4 regions of the Paraglaciecola sp. IT1134 genome follow, and region 2 is predicted to be linked to each of the others. Evidence: predicted binding sites of a transcription regulator. Region 2 holds the regulator's gene; each other region holds the start of a gene.
What was found. Region 2 encodes sigma-54, which starts transcription at its own class of promoters, with help from an activator protein. Its sites were predicted from a motif close to GTTGGCACGNNNNTNGNNT; they were not measured.

Region 1 (3,874 bases), 2.0 Mb from region 2:
AAACCATCTGTGAACTTGCCCTGGAGCACAAGCCGGCAATTATGGTCATCGATTCGATCCAGGTGATGCATGTCGCCGATGTGCAATCGGCACCAGGTAGTGTCTCCCAGGTTCGGGAGAGCGCGGCCTTTTTGACCCGTTTTGCCAAACAGCACCATATTGCCATGTTCCTGGTGGGACATGTGACTAAAGATGGCAGTTTGGCCGGCCCTAAAGTACTGGAGCACTGTATCGATTGTTCCATGATGCTTGATGGAGAAAGTGACAGTCGTTACCGCACATTACGCAGCCACAAAAATCGGTTTGGCGCCATCAATGAGTTGGGCGTATTTGCTATGACCGAAAGGGGCTTGCGCCAGGTGAGCAATCCTTCGGCCATCTTTTTAAGCCGTGATGAGCAACAATCGCCGGGCAGCATTGTCATGGTGGTGTGGGAAGGTACCAGACCGTTATTAGTGGAAATACAGGCTCTGGTGGACTATTCACAAACCGCTAATCCCAGACGTGTAGCCGTAGGCTTGGAGCAGAACCGTTTGGCTATGTTATTGGCTGTATTGCACCGTCATGGAGATGTACAGATGAATGATCAGGATGTATTTGCCAATGTGGTTGGGGGGGTAAAAGTCACTGAAACCAGTGCGGATTTGGCATTGTTATTATCCATCGTTTCAAGTTTTCGCAATCAGGCGCTGGACAAGGAGTTAATTGCCTTTGGCGAAGTGGGGCTGGCGGGGGAAATTCGTCCTGTGCCTAATGGTTCACAGCGCATCAGCGAGGCAGCCAAACATGGTTTTAAACGGGCGATTGTGCCCAAGGCAAATGTGCCCAAAAATCCCATCCAAGGTATTGAAATAATCGGTGTATCCAGATTAAGTGACGCATTGGAGGCATTATAAGGATGGGGTGATTTTTAGCGTTTGCCGATGTTTCAGGACATACATAATAAAAACAATGATTTAGACCTGTTTTTTTAGCCTTCGTTTTATATTAGCACCTTGGCGTATTATTGAACTTTTGTCGATGACTTGTGGCAGACAAAGGGATTGAAGATATAGTGCAATCCATCATAGCCGTGGGTAACAGCTTAAATTTGCAGCGGGTTGCAGAATGTGTTCAATATCAAATGAATATTTTAGCCGTAATGGGATGCAGCGGTATTCAAGATGACTACTTTGCTCAACCCCTAGGTGCCACCAGTACCGCTGCATATCTGGAAAAACACGCTATGGTGAGCAAAGTTAGTTAGTGTTTGTCTGTTTGCTCAGCCAATGGCTACTTTTCGCTGAGCTGGCAGCGCGGTTTCGTTGATCGCTATATTCATAGGCATGAATTTTTAACAGATGCTCAACAAAGCGGTTCTTGGACTGAGTATGTTGCTGTTGAATTGTCATGATTTTTTCTTATTCAGTTGTCGCTAAAGTGGATAATTGTGTGACAGCCACCAAAACAGTAGCTGGAACAGTAGCTGTCACAGTTCATTAACTAACAAGCTTAATCGTTAGCTGCATCCTGAACAGCTTCGCCTGCCGATTCAATATCTTGTCCGGCCCCATCAACCGTGGCACATGCCGACAGTCCTAACGCTAAGAAACCAACTAACATGAATGAATTAAGTAAAGACTTTATGTTTTTTCTCATGGTTAAACACCTTATAAACAGTTAACTCGACAGTTGACCAATTGCCTGTGAAGAGCACGACTTAGTCAGCTAGATTTTCTGTACAACGCACTTTTTAAATACAACATCAGTCTAGCTATTACCATGCCAAGTGCTCAGGCCTTATCTGTTATAGGCTGTACGGCAGTTAGAGCTTTTTTACTACCGGTAAAATGCAATTGCTACATTGAGCTGTGGAAGTTTTTACCTGATACATAATTCAATAGCATTACCTGACTAAGCAGCGGATCAGTGTTGACCTTAGTTTTGGGGATTTAGGAATAAGTTGACGGGGAAGGATAAACAGATATATAGCCAGACCGATTGCCACAGACTTGATGCCAGCAATCGGTCCAGGTAAATTAATTCAGGCTGCGAAGCACATACTGCAAGATACCCCCGTCGTTAAAATAACTAAATTCGTTGGGGGTATCGATTCTGATTTGGGCATCAAAGCTATATTCTGTGTCGTCCTTTTTAACCTTGACCTGGACTTCTTGTTGACCACTGCTAATTGGGTCAACGGAGAATTGCTCTGTGCCATCAAGTTTGAGGCTGGCTGCATTGTCTCCGGGCTTAAATTGTAGGGGCAATATGCCCATACCTATTAGGTTTGACCGGTGAATACGTTCATAACTCTCGGCAATCACTACCTTTACCCCTAACAATAACGGGCCTTTGGCCGCCCAGTCCCGAGAGCTGCCCGTGCCGTATTCTTTGCCGGCAATGACTATGCTGGGGATCTTCTGTTGCTGGTAGTGCATAGCAGCAGCAAATACACTCATTTGCTCGCCTGACGGTTGCAGTCTGGTCCATCCTCCTTCGGTGCCTGGTGCAAGCTGGTTTTTTAATCTGACGTTAGCAAAAGTGCCACGCATCATGACTTCGTGGTTGCCTCGACGTGAACCAAATGAATTAAAGTCTTTTTCTTCAACGCCGTGTTCCCGTAAATACTCAGCAGCTGGGCCATCAGGGGCAATACTGCCCGCAGGGGAAATATGATCCGTGGTCACAGTGTCTCCTAGTTTTAGCAGACAGCGGGCATCGACTATTGCCTCAATGGGTTTAGGTTGGGTCTTAATTCCGTCAAAAAAGGTCGGTTTTTTCACATAGGTCGATTCCGGCCAATTGTATTGCACGCTGTCAACTACCTCCAGGTTATTCCAGGTTTCGTCACCCTCATAGATATGGGCGTAGCGTTCTTTAAACATCTCGCTGGTTACGACAGTACTGACCAATTGTTGAATTTCATTGTTAGTTGGCCAAATATCCCTTAGATAAACGGGTTTACCGTCTGTTGAAGTGCCTAAAGGTTCGTTGAGCAAATCAATGTTCATATTACCCGCCAAAGCATAGGCGATCACCAAAGGTGGCGAAGCTAAATAGTTGGCTTTCACATCTGAGTGAATGCGGCCTTCAAAGTTGCGGTTACCGGATAAAACTGCCGTGACATTGAGTTTTGCCTTGCGAATGGCGTTGCTGATAGGTTCTGGTAGAGGCCCAGAATTGCCTATGCAGGTGGTGCAACCGTAACCGACCAGATGAAACCCTAGGTTTTCCAACTCAGTGGTCAACTTAGCTTTGTTCAAATACTCAGTGACTACCTGTGAACCGGGAGCAAAACTGGTTTTCACCCAGGGTTTAACTTGCAGTCCCAGTTCACTGGCTTTTTTGGCCAGCAGGCCAGCGGCGATCAGTACAGAGGGGTTCGAGGTATTGGTACAACTGGTTATTGCAGCAATGACTACCGCCCCATCTTTAAGCGCAAAATGCTGCCCTTTGTATTCACAATTGGGCTCATGGGTGGGCGGATCCATTTGCTGGCCACCCTCACTTTCGAAACGGCCCTGTTCGGTATCTTGGGTAGAAACAATCAGTTTTTCCTGTTCAGATAACCAACTCGTAAAACGGCTAGCGGCTTCAGTCAACGGGATGCGATCTTGGGGACGTTTAGGGCCCGCAATAGAAGTGACAATGTCTTTGAGATCCAGCTGCAACGTGGCGTGATAAACAGCAGTTTGCTGGGCCTGGGTTCCCCACATGCCCTGGGCTTGGGCATAAGCTTTGATGATTTTGATGCGTCGCTCATCTCTGCCGGTCAGGCGTAAATAAGTTTCAGTTTGTTCATCCAGTGGGAACAGGCCGCAGGTTGCACCATATTCCGGAGACATATTGGCTATGGTCGCCCGATCTGCAACCGTTAGATGTTTGACCCCTT
Region 2 (3,874 bases):
ATGTTCAAACCGTTTATCAACCTCGTCCTTAACTCCTGGGCATTGGGCATACTGATCTTTTCCACCGCCAGTATGGCCGGCAAGGATGATTTTTCTCAGGCCATAAAAGTGGACTCAAAATATCAATTTGGCGATGGGATCACCAAAAAGTCAGTGTTCCGCGAAGATGTGCATATTAACCAGGGAAGTTTGCATCTGTATGCTGACGAAGTCGAAGTGGACGCTAGTCAGGGTGAAGGCAAGGAAATTTTTATTGCGACAGGTACACCAGCCAAATACAGGCAGCAACAAGAGCAAGGTGGCGAGATAGTCGCCTCCGCCAATCGCATTGTTTACCGCCGGGAGAAACGTACACTCTCCCTGGATGGCGCTGCTCAACTGAAACAAAATAACAGCAGTGTTAAAGGTGAGTCTATAGTGTTTAATATGGCCTTAGAACAGATTGTGGCACAGGGTGAAAACGAAGAAAGTGGCCGGGTGACTACCATTTTTCAACCGGAAAAAAAGCCCCAAAAAGTCAAACCTGAGCCAGCCGTTCAACCTAATAAGGAAAAAAAACCTTAATGGCAACCTTGAAAGCCACACATTTGGCCAAGTCCTACAAGTCTCGACAAGTGGTTAGAGATGTCAGTTTAGAAGTGTCCACGGGGCAAATTGTCGGCTTACTGGGGCCAAATGGGGCGGGCAAAACCACGACTTTTTATATGATAGTGGGTCTGGTACCTTTAGATAAGGGCGAGATTTTTATCGATCAGCAAGAGTTAACCTTACAGCCCATGCACATGCGGGCTCGGCTGGGCATAGGCTATTTGCCTCAGGAAGCCTCTATTTTTCGTAAACTGACGGTTTACCAAAACTTGATGGCCATCTTGCAAACCCGCAAGGAGTTGACCAAAGAACAACAAGAGCAGCAAGCGGATTCCCTGTTGGACGAGTTCAATATCAATCATATCCGCAATAGCACAGGCATGAGTTTATCCGGTGGCGAAAGACGCAGAGTTGAGATCGCCAGGGCGCTGTCCGCCGACCCGGAATTTATCTTACTCGATGAACCTTTCGCCGGGGTGGATCCGATTTCAGTCAATGACATAAAAAAGATAATTCAGCATTTACGGGACAGGGGGATTGGTGTATTGATCACCGATCACAATGTAAGAGAAACTTTGGATGTATGTGAGAAAGCTTATATTGTTAGCCAAGGGGAATTAATCGCCTCTGGAACAGCCGAAGAAGTATTAAGTGATCAACGTGTAAGAGATGTATACCTAGGAGAACAATTCAGGCTATAGTTAAGTCTTTCTCCCTAAACGCGATTAGTCGTCACGACAACTAGGTTGTCACTTAATCAGATACGCAGTTACTAATTAACATTCAAATTAGCTTCTTAATCGATTAGCAACGGATATGAAACAGAAGTAGATGAAACCCTCTTTACAATTAAAATTTAGCCAATCACTGACCATGACGCCGCAATTGCAGCAAGCCATTCGCCTGTTGCAACTTTCGACTCTGGACTTACAACTAGAAATTCAAGAAGCCCTGGATTCCAATCCCTTATTGGAAATCGAAGAGCCCACCGATAATGCTTCCGGTGATAGTGCCTTAAGTGATGCCTCACTGGATCCGGCCAATAAACCCGATGGCTCAGAAGTAACCGATCCCAATAGCGATAGCATCGATGCCGGTGACGCCTTGGAAAAAGGCGATATTCCCGAAGACTTGCCTCTGGATAGTACTTGGGATGAATATATCAGTGCCTCATCGGCACCCGCCCCCATGTCAGGAGGCGGTTCGGATGATGAGCAGATTTTTCAGGGTGAAACCATAGAGAATATTCAGGATCATCTGTTATGGCAGATGCGGTTAACACATTTTAGTGAGACGGACGTGGCGATTGCCACAGCCATTATTGACTCCATCGATGACTCCGGCTATTTAACCATGAGTGCACAAGACATATTGCTGAGCATGGATGACGAAGAAATTGAATTGGATGAAGTGGAATGTGTGCTTAAACGTATTCAGATGTTCGATCCTGTTGGTTCAGGCTCACGTACCCCACAAGAATGTTTACTGGTGCAATTACGCCAATTTGCCCCGGATACGCCTTGGCTGGAAGAAGCCAAGATGTTGATTGGCGAATACGCTGAATTATTGGGTAGCAAAGACTACCGCACCCTGATGCGCAAAACCCGGCTCAAGGAAGAAGAATTACGCGAAGCCATGCGCTTGCTCAAAACCCTGAATCCGAGGCCAGGTAGTGCCTTGATTAAAGGTGAAGCAGAGTATGTGATCCCGGATGTGTCAGTGGCGAAAAAGAATGGCCGCTGGACGGTGGAACTCAACCCCGACAGTTTACCCAAGCTGAATGTTAATCAACAATATGCGGCCATGAGTCGTAATGCGAAAAACACCAGTGACAGCCAGTTTATCCGTTCACATATGCAAGAGGCAAAATGGTTTATCAAGAGTGTGGAAAGCCGTAATGAAACCTTGCTGAAAGTCTCCAATTGTATCGTGCAGCAGCAAATGGGTTTCTTCGAACACGGCCCGGAAATGATGAAACCTATGGTGCTTAACGATGTTGCCGAAATGGTCGAGATGCACGAATCAACTATTTCCCGGGTGACTACCAAGAAATATATGCATACTCCCAGGGGTATTTTCGAGCTCAAGTATTTCTTTTCCAGTCATGTGGCGACCGAAACAGGCGGTGAATGTTCATCTACGGCGATACGTGCATTAATCAAAAAACTGGTGGCTGCAGAGAAACCCAGCAAACCGTTAAGTGATAGCAAGATTGCTCAATTGTTGGCCGATCAAGGTATTATGGTTGCAAGGCGAACAATAGCAAAATATCGGGAGTCTTTATTGATACCCCCGTCTAACCAACGTAAAAGTCTTTTTTAGACTGATTGTAGAAGGAAGAGGCGATATGCAAATAAATCTTACAGGTCATCACGTGGACATTACCGATTCACTTAAAGATTATGTCGATAGTAAATTTATTAAGCTTGAGCGACATTCGGATCAAATCAACAATGTGCATGTCATATTGAATATTGAAAAACTCAATCAAAAAGCAGAAGCTACCTTGCATCTCAACGGCGCCGAAGTATTTGCTACCGCGGAACATACCGATATGTACGCGGCCATCGATGGCCTGATTGACAAATTAGACCGTCAGGTGCTCAAGCATAAAGAAAAAGTTAAACGCCATTAACCCATTAGGCAGATAATGGAAATTTCAGACATACTTAATCCTGACTGCGTACTATGCGCAGTTCAGGCTAGCAGCAAAAAACGCATTCTTGAGCTTATCAGTCTGATTGCCAATCAGCATTTGATCGACATAGATCAAGCAACTATTTTGGCCAGTTTAGTGAGCCGGGAAAAAATGGGTAGTACGGGGATTGGCGGCGGTATTGCATTGCCTCATGGTCGGCTCAAAGGCTTGGAAAGTGCATTGGCAGTGTTGGTAACCTGTCAACCTGCTATAGAGTATGATGCCATTGACAATATGCCGGTGGACGTTTTTTTCGCTATCCTGGTGCCGGAAGAAAAAGCCAAGGAACATCTGCAGACCCTCTCTAGCATTGCCGCCAAACTCAGTGACAAAGAGTTGCTCAAACAATTGCGCAGTGCCATCAGCGCTGAAGAATTATTTCAGGTAATCAGCTGATATGAAGCTCATCATCATTAGCGGGCGTTCTGGCTCAGGGAAATCCGTCGTTTTACGTTCACTGGAAGATCTCGGTTATTACTGTGTGGATAACATTCCGGTAAACCTACTGCCCACGCTCACCCATACAGTAGTAGATGAATACGACCAGGTGGCGGTTAGCATCGATGTGCGTAACTTACCCAAAAATCC
Region 3 (3,874 bases), 610 kb from region 2:
GCAGTACATCACCGTAATTATTGGCCTGCAAGTCATGTTGGAGTAACCAGCCGTAGGTGAGTTGTTGGAAATCGTGTTCGAGGGCAAACCGGTTACGGGTCCCGCCATTTTGGTACAAACGCTCAGTGCGTTGGTCGTTTTCATAGTGGGCGTTAAACATGTGCTGGGTTGAGCTTTGATAAAAAGGATCATCTAAAACGAGTTGGATCAATTGACCATCGTCATTGTCCATCAAGCGGGTGGTAATAGTTGCGTGGGACAAATAGGGTACAGGGGATCTGAAATCAAGCTGGTAGCCAGAGCGCTGATCATCTTTTTTATAGCGCACTGTGGTGCGGATCCCCGTGCCCAGCAAGTTGTCTTCTTCAAAACCCAAAGCCAGCTTGTTTTCACCGCCTTTGCGGCCAAAACTAAATGTAGGTAGCAAAGACCAATTATCCCAGGTGATGACATCTACCTGGGGGTTGCCGTCACAATCCTGGCTGGTGGTCACTTGTGCATCACGAATATAGCTTTCATTACGTAGCAAACGCTCTGCTTCAGCCAGCTCATACTCAGTGATAGCTTTGCCTGGTTTAAAAGGCAGTAGCCGCTCCACGACGCTTTCTCGGGTGTCGTAATGCATCCAGTTGGCAAAGCGGTGCAAGGCCACTGTGTCTGGATCATTTTCATCGAAAATAGGCCGGGTATCAATGTTGAGCTTAAGAGCATCGGACGAACTTACTGGGGCAAGTAATCTATCTTGCTGCTTGTTGGCTGATTTAGCCTGACAATCCGATTGGCGCAAAGGTTCAGCTGCAGCAGCAAGATGAAAGCTGCCCAAGGTGCTACAAAAAATCAAGGTGTATGTTGTTTTTTTCAAGGTTGACTACGCCGGTTAACTGCACTTCAACGGTAAGTATGCAGATTGCCAGACATGAAACTTTGGCATCTGCTAACGGCATAGTGCGGACGAAATCTTAAGGATTAATTAACGCATTTTTTATATTTCATCTTCTTCAAGCTGGCTGTTAAAACTGCGGCCACATTATTTCTAGCGTAGCCAAAAATGGGGCACGTGATCCAGCTGATCCAGTGAAATCCCGTTAATCGTTGTTCAAACCTGGAGTGTGGAATTGCTTATATAACAGTTTTACATGGGCACAGCTCAGTGTTTATAAACCGGGGGGAACTGACACTCAAGGTCCTAAACTAACTCTCACCCAATCAGGTCAACCCCAGGGTTGTCCGCCCAAGCGCAATAAGGATTTCTCAGTCTCAATGCTAGGCTACCTTGCTAGTACCCCATAATTAACCGATAGTAGCCGCTAACGAACAGGTTGTGTAACAAAGTTAACGATTGAGATATGGTGTGATGATTAAAAAAATTATGAAATTGGTGGTACAGGGCCTGTTAGCGATTATCCCGCTTACGCTGACAATCTATGCGCTGTATTGGCTGATCACCTCAGTGGAACTTGCCCTTACGCCTATCATCCCTGCGCATTTGTATTTTCCGGGGTTAGGCCTAGTCACGGGCATACTGCTATTATTTTTAGCTGGTTTACTGGTTAATGCCTATGCAGTAAAGGTTTTGCTGGGGTGGGGTGGTAATGTGTTTGAACGCATTCCCTTGGTCAAAACCTTTTATGGCACCATTCAGGATGCAGTCAATCTGGTGAATGTGGGTAAACAGCAGAAAATGCAAAGCGTGGTGTCGGTTGAGATCAGTGAAAGTATCCATCTTATAGGGTTTGTCACTAATCACGATGGTGCGCAAAGTCTGTTTAAAAATGAAGAAAAACTCGGTGTGTATATTCCACTAAGTTATCAAATTGGCGGTTACACCCTGTATATAGATCGCAACAAGGTTACGCCGTTAAATATTAACGTTGAAACTGCCATGCGTATTGCCCTGACCGGGGGCTCCACTGCCAGTTCGGCCAATTCCCCAGTCCCCCCTTCATAGGCGCCAGCCGGCGCAGGCAGCTTGCCACATTCTGAATGTCTGCTTTTTATATCTGCACAAATCAGACTTTCCAACCGTAACTCTTTTGTGGGTGAAAAAGTCCCCTTATAAAAAGTTGGTAACTTTTGCAATTGTTGTGAAATTTCTTCCCAAATTTTTACCTGACCCAGATTTCGATTAATAGCCTGACACGTACCAAACCAGTAGCCACGCGGGATAGCAAATATTACTGGCATTTGGCATAAGGTTTGCTTTGCTAGTAGGGAATTTATTGACGCTGCATTAGCAGTGAACTAAATACTTATACAGTGTTTGCGAAAAATTATCGGGACACTAATGTTGTCAGTCATTCACTGACTAATTTGCCGGGGACCAGTTTGGTTACGGTGTACTGCATAAAGGAAATCATCATGGAAAATGTTAAGTCTAGCCCAAGCAATGTTCACACAGACGCGCCTATCTCCAAAAAGGCTCAAGATGTGTTGCATGAATCGGTTGATACAGTGGCAGACAAAGCTGCAAAAGCGGAACAAGCTATTCGTGACAAAGCTCATCGTTCAGCGGAATCGATTAGTGAAACACAAGAAAAGCTTCAAAAGCAGTGGAATGGCTCAGAAGTTAGACGCTTCGCTGCCCAAAACCCTGTGGCAACGGTAGGTATTGCTTTTGCTGCTGGCATGTTGATTACGTCATTATTACGTAAGCGTTAATACAGGTGGCACTGCACGACAACGACCAAACTAGTGAGCAGCAAGCGGAGTCTTCGTCTGTCGATCTGGTAAAGGAAATCATCACTGCGGGTACGGATGCGGTCGAGCGATACAAGCAGCAGTTGCTGCTTGGTAAAGCCCTCGCTGGTCGTGAATGGCGGTTGTCGATGCGGGCACTGGTGTTGGTGTTGGCAGGTGTACTGTTGTTAGTCGCAGTCACTTCAACTATCTGGATCACCGTAAATGTAGTGCTGGCACTGAGTATGTTCAAACTAGGTATTCATTGGGTATTAATCAGTACTGCAGTCGTCTTACTTAACGCTGGCGCTATTCTCGGCATCGTCAGCACTATTCGTACACTGCTCAAACAAGTGAGTTTAGCTAGAAGTTGGTCGGCGATCACCATGGATCTTCAACAGCCAAGCGGATCTGGCACAACAGGGGATTAACTATGTTAACTCGTTTATTGCTTGGAAGCCGGTTGAAAGATGTAGAAGGACTTGAACTGAGAGCGTTAAGTAACCAGCAGATCATTCAGGGTCGCAAAGCGCAGATTAAAAGTGCTTCAGTGGCCTTGTGTGAAAAGCCCTACTCTCCACTAGTGGCATTCGCAGCGGGCGGGGCAGCGGGAATGATGTCTGTCGCCAGAGTATCGTCTTTTGCCTTAGTGATGCGCATTGCCAGTTTGGCCAAATTATTTTAGCGCCTATTTCCGTTCCTCGTTTGGGAACGTAGATACGCCGAAAACCAGTTATTGTGGATATTACCACTGTCGGAGTCACCAATCTCACCCAAGGCAATATTCCTCTGCCATTTTCGGTGACTCCTTTTTTATTCTGTTTGGTGAGCAAGGATAGCTTGCTCACCATTTTTGTTTGGGATCGATGGGGTCAGAGTCTGACGAATCCCCACGAAATATGATTAGAAAACAATAAGATAATTGAAAGTTAAATGGAACATTCATGGTGTTTGGTGATCAGATCTATCGCCAAACAAAAATAACCACGGGATTACACCATGAATGTAAAACAAATCTTATCAAAATGTTTAACTCATATCACTCCAACAATGCACAAAGTTCGTCGATTAAGTTTGTTTGCCGCCATTGAAAGCACCCTTAATGGCGGCACGTTATCCGTTACCGGACTTGGTCGAAATATTGATAATAAGGCGCTTGAAAAACATCGTATAAAACGAGTTGACCGTTTGTGTAGTA
Region 4 (3,874 bases), 2.0 Mb from region 2:
TCTTCAATAATTCCGGTAAACATAATGCCTTCTTATCTTATGTATGATTGATACATGGCGGCCATATTTAGCCCGCCACTGCCGAGTGCGGTTGTGTCTCGACACTAAATTTGGGGTAAGCCGTGAGTTTAAGATCACAGCCTACTTGTCGAATATCTTGCCATTGTAAGTCAAAAGCTTGCTGCATTTGGGTTAATTCGTCCACTGCAAACAAATCCCGTCCTTTGTCACCTAATAGTTTGGGCGCTTGATACAAGATCAATTCATCGATGAGTTTATGCTGTAATAAGGCACCGGCAAGTTTAGCCCCCGCTTCCACCCAAATATGATTAAAACCAAGCTGCCCCAGGTGCTGCATCACGTTGTGCAGGTCAAGCTGAGCCCCGTTTGATTGAGCCTGATATTGGCTTACGTGTGCAGGAAACGCTGCGTTATTGGGCTGGCTATTAATCATTAAAATAGGCGACGACAAACTAAATAAATGTAAATCAGGATGGATTTGATTGCGCCCGTCGAGCAATACCCGCACCGGTTGACGCAAGGCCTCTGGTGCTAATTGTTCAGGGGTCAGTCCAAGCTCACTGTAACGCACGTTTAGCGATGGGTTATCGGCCAATATCGTACCAGAGCCAGACAAAATCGCACAGCTTTTGGCGCGGTGACGCTGCACATCCTGACGGGCAAGTGGCCCGGTGATCCATTGGCTTTGGCCGTTATTGAGCGCGGTTTTGCCATCCAAACTAGCGGCCAGTTTAACCGTCACCCAAGGCTGGCCAGTTAGCATACGTTTTGTAAAACCACGATTGAGCTCTATGGCGGCTTGTTCAAGTAAGCCGTTGCTTACCCTAATGCCTGCATTAGCCAGTTTTTTAAGGCCGTTGCCCGCCACCAGCGGATTTGGGTCGACCATAGCGGCAATAACCTTGCTAACCCCTGCGGATATAAGGGCATCTGCACAAGGGGGAGTGCGGCCATGGTGACTGCAAGGCTCTAAGGTCACATAAGCTGTGGCCCCTTTGGCTTTAGTGCCCGCCTGTTGCAAAGCATGCACTTCGGCGTGGCCGCTGCCGGCTTTTTGATGCCAGCCCTGGCCGACAATATTATCTTGTACGTCAGTGATGACGCAGCCCACATTGGGGTTAGGCGAAGTAGTATATTGGCCCTTTTCAGCTAAGCGAATGGCTAACGCCATCATTTTTGCGTCATGGGCGGTAAATTGGCTCACTGTGCACCTCTGGTGAAAGCTCTGGTGAAAGCTCTGGTGAAAGCTTTGGTGAAAGAATGATTAATGCTAAGGCTGGCCATCAAGCGCAAGTTAATCACCCAAACGCGCAATCTCTTCACCAAACTCGCGAATATCTTCGAAGGAACGATACACCGAAGCGAAACGCACATAGGCTACTTTATCCAGTTCTTTTAAGGCATCCATGATCAGGTTGCCCAAAAACTCACTGCTGATCTCACGTTCACCAGTGGCCCGCAAGGCCGATTTCAAACGACTGATACATTGCTCGACCTGCTCGGTGCTGACGGGGCGTTTTTCCAGAGCGCGCTGCAAACCGGCTCTAAGCTTGTCTTCGTTAAAGGGCTCACGTGAGCCATCTCGTTTTACCACGCGCGGCATGACTAATTCAGCCATTTCAAAGGTGGTAAAGCGCTCCTTACACACAGTACATTCCCGGCGGCGCCTAACCTGGTGACCATCAGCCACCAGGCGCGAGTCAATAACCTTGGTTTCTTGTACTGAACAGAAGGGACAAAACATAGCGATTACTCTTCAATCAGATAATTAGTGGCCCACAGTATGCCGATACGGCAATTAAAAAGCCACTTTAGCAAGGTGTGGGCCTTATATTCGCTCCATGTGCCTTAATGGCACAGAAATCGCTTAATCTATGCAACAGAGATTTAGAAATATCAATTTCAGGGCGATGGCACGTGAAAATATTTAGCGTAATAATAAGCGGGGTTGTAGTTTCACTACTGAGTGCCTGTGCTGTTTCTCCCATTCGGAGTACAGCAAATGAACAACCGCTGGCAGGCAATGCCGAACAAGGCATTCATCATTATGTAGAACAATTAGCCAAACAATTGTTCTACACCGCAAAACCCATACAGTTAGAACAATCAGTGGCGGTAGGCACATTTTTGCCCACTGAACGCATTGATGGCAAAAACATGCCTGCAGCAAATCTATTAGGGCAACAAATTCAGGAGAGTTTTGTCACGCTTGCTACTCAAGCCGGACTCAACGTGATTGAATTTAAGACGGCAACCGCGATTAAAATGCAACAAAATCAAGATCTAATGTTATCCAGACAGATCAGTGAGATAACCCCTTATGTTCAGGCAGATTACTATTTGACCGGAACCTATACCGTACAACAGAAAAATATCGCTATAAACGCCCGACTAATCGAAACTAGCAGCCAAAAAGTCATCGCCGCAGCAACAGACGTTATCCCCAGTAATGTAATGTGGCATCAAGGCAAAGTGATGATGAATGATAAAAATATTTACCGTACGGCATATTAGGAGTTAAACATGCAATCCATCTTACTAATAACGATAAGCACTTGCCTACTCGGTGGCTGTTCAATACTAGCTACCACAGCACCACAAAATAATGCGGACAACAGCGGATTAGCTAGCTTTTCATACGTACCTGATTATCAAAACGACAATGGACTTGACTCCCCTTCATCCTCGGCGGTAGATGCCAGTGTCAATTTCCACAATCAGGTACAGGCAAGATTGTTTAATAATCAGGTTGCACAAGCTCAACAGCAGTTAGTTAAGCAAACGGATGAACCCCAGGTTAACAGCAAAAACATTAACTATTATGTCCGTGGTTTAATGCAAGACCTTGTGGGCAATCTGCAATATGTTAACAATACCACCCCGGTAGCGGTCACCAGTTTTGTGATGCTCGACAGTGATTACAACCAAACAAACTTGTTAGGCAATCAAATATCAGAAAGTCTGATGCACGAAGTGCATAAATTAGGTATTCCGGTTATTGATTATAAAACCACCGATTATATTAGGGTGACCCCAAGAGGAGATTTCGCATTCAGTAAGGATTATGAAGATTTAACGGGTTATTCTCCCATCCGTTATGTGGTTGGCGGCACCTTGTTAAAATACAATGACGGTTATTTGGTTAATGCCCGCATAGTAGGCATTGAATCTAAAGCGGTAGTGGCATCTGCGCAGAGTTTTATTCCCGATGGGGTGGTTAATGCAATCATGCTAAGTACCACAGGCGCTGCCCCATTAGAGGTTAAGCCCGTCACACGCACACCACTGATATCTATTGTACAAGGTTAGTAACAAAAAGATTAAAACCGCGTCAAAATATCGACTGCAATAATTAAACTTAGCGAAACGCCCCGTTCGAATTCCAGGTAACGATTGTGTTAATTTAATCGTTAGTCTTGAGTCATAGGTAGGATCTTAAGAGATAAGATATTGAAATAAAGGCTTTAGATGGCGCTCAAGGCATGATCAAATAATTTCGCGAAAAAAACTGAGTACACAACATGAGCGCCACCGCCATTATAACCGACTTGAGCCAACAGCTAACAGCGATTTTTAACCCTTCTTTTCTTCAGACCCATGCTCGCCAGTGCGGGTTGATAAAACGTTGCCGCCAACTTCAGGGGCATCATCAGGTACAAGCGTTTATTCAGACCCTGGGCACGCGCAGTGAATTCAATCTGGCGGATATTCATCGCACCTTTTGTCAGGTCAGCCAGCGTGAGATGCAGTACAAGCCTTTTCACAATCAACTTAAAAAAAGAGAAATGGTCGATTTCTTCAAACAGCTGGTACAACAAGTACTTGCGCACTGGTTTAGCCAGCATTGTGCGAC

Region 1: the regulator sigma-54 is predicted to act here: its motif matches at 1,751-1,769, upstream of AC3RV5_RS06235 (entericidin A/B family lipoprotein).
Region 3: the regulator sigma-54 is predicted to act here: its motif matches at 2,184-2,202, upstream of AC3RV5_RS18230 (DUF883 domain-containing protein).
Region 4: the regulator sigma-54 is predicted to act here: its motif matches at 1,872-1,890, upstream of AC3RV5_RS06330 (FlgO family outer membrane protein).

What each region holds. Positions count from the first base shown of each region.
Region 1 covers NZ_CM176486.1:1,441,824-1,445,697, forward strand. The annotation lists gene radA (DNA repair protein RadA) at 1-896, shown strand, start outside; gene AC3RV5_RS06225 (hypothetical protein) at 1,028-1,246, shown strand; gene AC3RV5_RS06230 (hypothetical protein) at 1,239-1,391, opposite strand; gene AC3RV5_RS06235 (entericidin A/B family lipoprotein) at 1,492-1,638, opposite strand; gene acnA (aconitate hydratase AcnA) at 2,019-3,874, opposite strand, start outside.
Region 2 covers NZ_CM176486.1:4,759,040-4,762,913, reverse strand. The annotation lists gene lptC (LPS export ABC transporter periplasmic protein LptC) at 1-32, shown strand, start outside; gene lptA (lipopolysaccharide transport periplasmic protein LptA) at 73-564, shown strand; gene lptB (LPS export ABC transporter ATP-binding protein) at 564-1,289, shown strand; gene AC3RV5_RS20615 (RNA polymerase factor sigma-54) at 1,420-2,910, shown strand; gene hpf (ribosome hibernation promoting factor) at 2,936-3,223, shown strand; gene ptsN (PTS IIA-like nitrogen regulatory protein PtsN) at 3,239-3,682, shown strand; gene rapZ (RNase adapter RapZ) at 3,684-3,874, shown strand, end outside.
Region 3 covers NZ_CM176486.1:4,151,799-4,155,672, reverse strand. The annotation lists gene AC3RV5_RS18240 (BamA/TamA family outer membrane protein) at 1-862, opposite strand, end outside; gene AC3RV5_RS18235 (DUF502 domain-containing protein) at 1,355-1,948, shown strand; gene AC3RV5_RS18230 (DUF883 domain-containing protein) at 2,359-2,658, shown strand; gene AC3RV5_RS18225 (hypothetical protein) at 2,664-3,107, shown strand; gene AC3RV5_RS18220 (hypothetical protein) at 3,110-3,361, shown strand; gene AC3RV5_RS18215 (IS4 family transposase) at 3,676-3,874, shown strand, end outside.
Region 4 covers NZ_CM176486.1:1,470,257-1,474,130, reverse strand. The annotation lists gene AC3RV5_RS06345 (riboflavin synthase) at 1-23, opposite strand, end outside; gene ribD (bifunctional diaminohydroxyphosphoribosylaminopyrimidine deaminase/5-amino-6-(5-phosphoribosylamino)uracil reductase RibD) at 68-1,225, opposite strand; gene nrdR (transcriptional regulator NrdR) at 1,316-1,765, opposite strand; gene AC3RV5_RS06330 (FlgO family outer membrane protein) at 1,939-2,535, shown strand; gene AC3RV5_RS06325 (FlgO family outer membrane protein) at 2,545-3,330, shown strand; gene AC3RV5_RS06320 (IS4 family transposase) at 3,543-3,874, shown strand, end outside.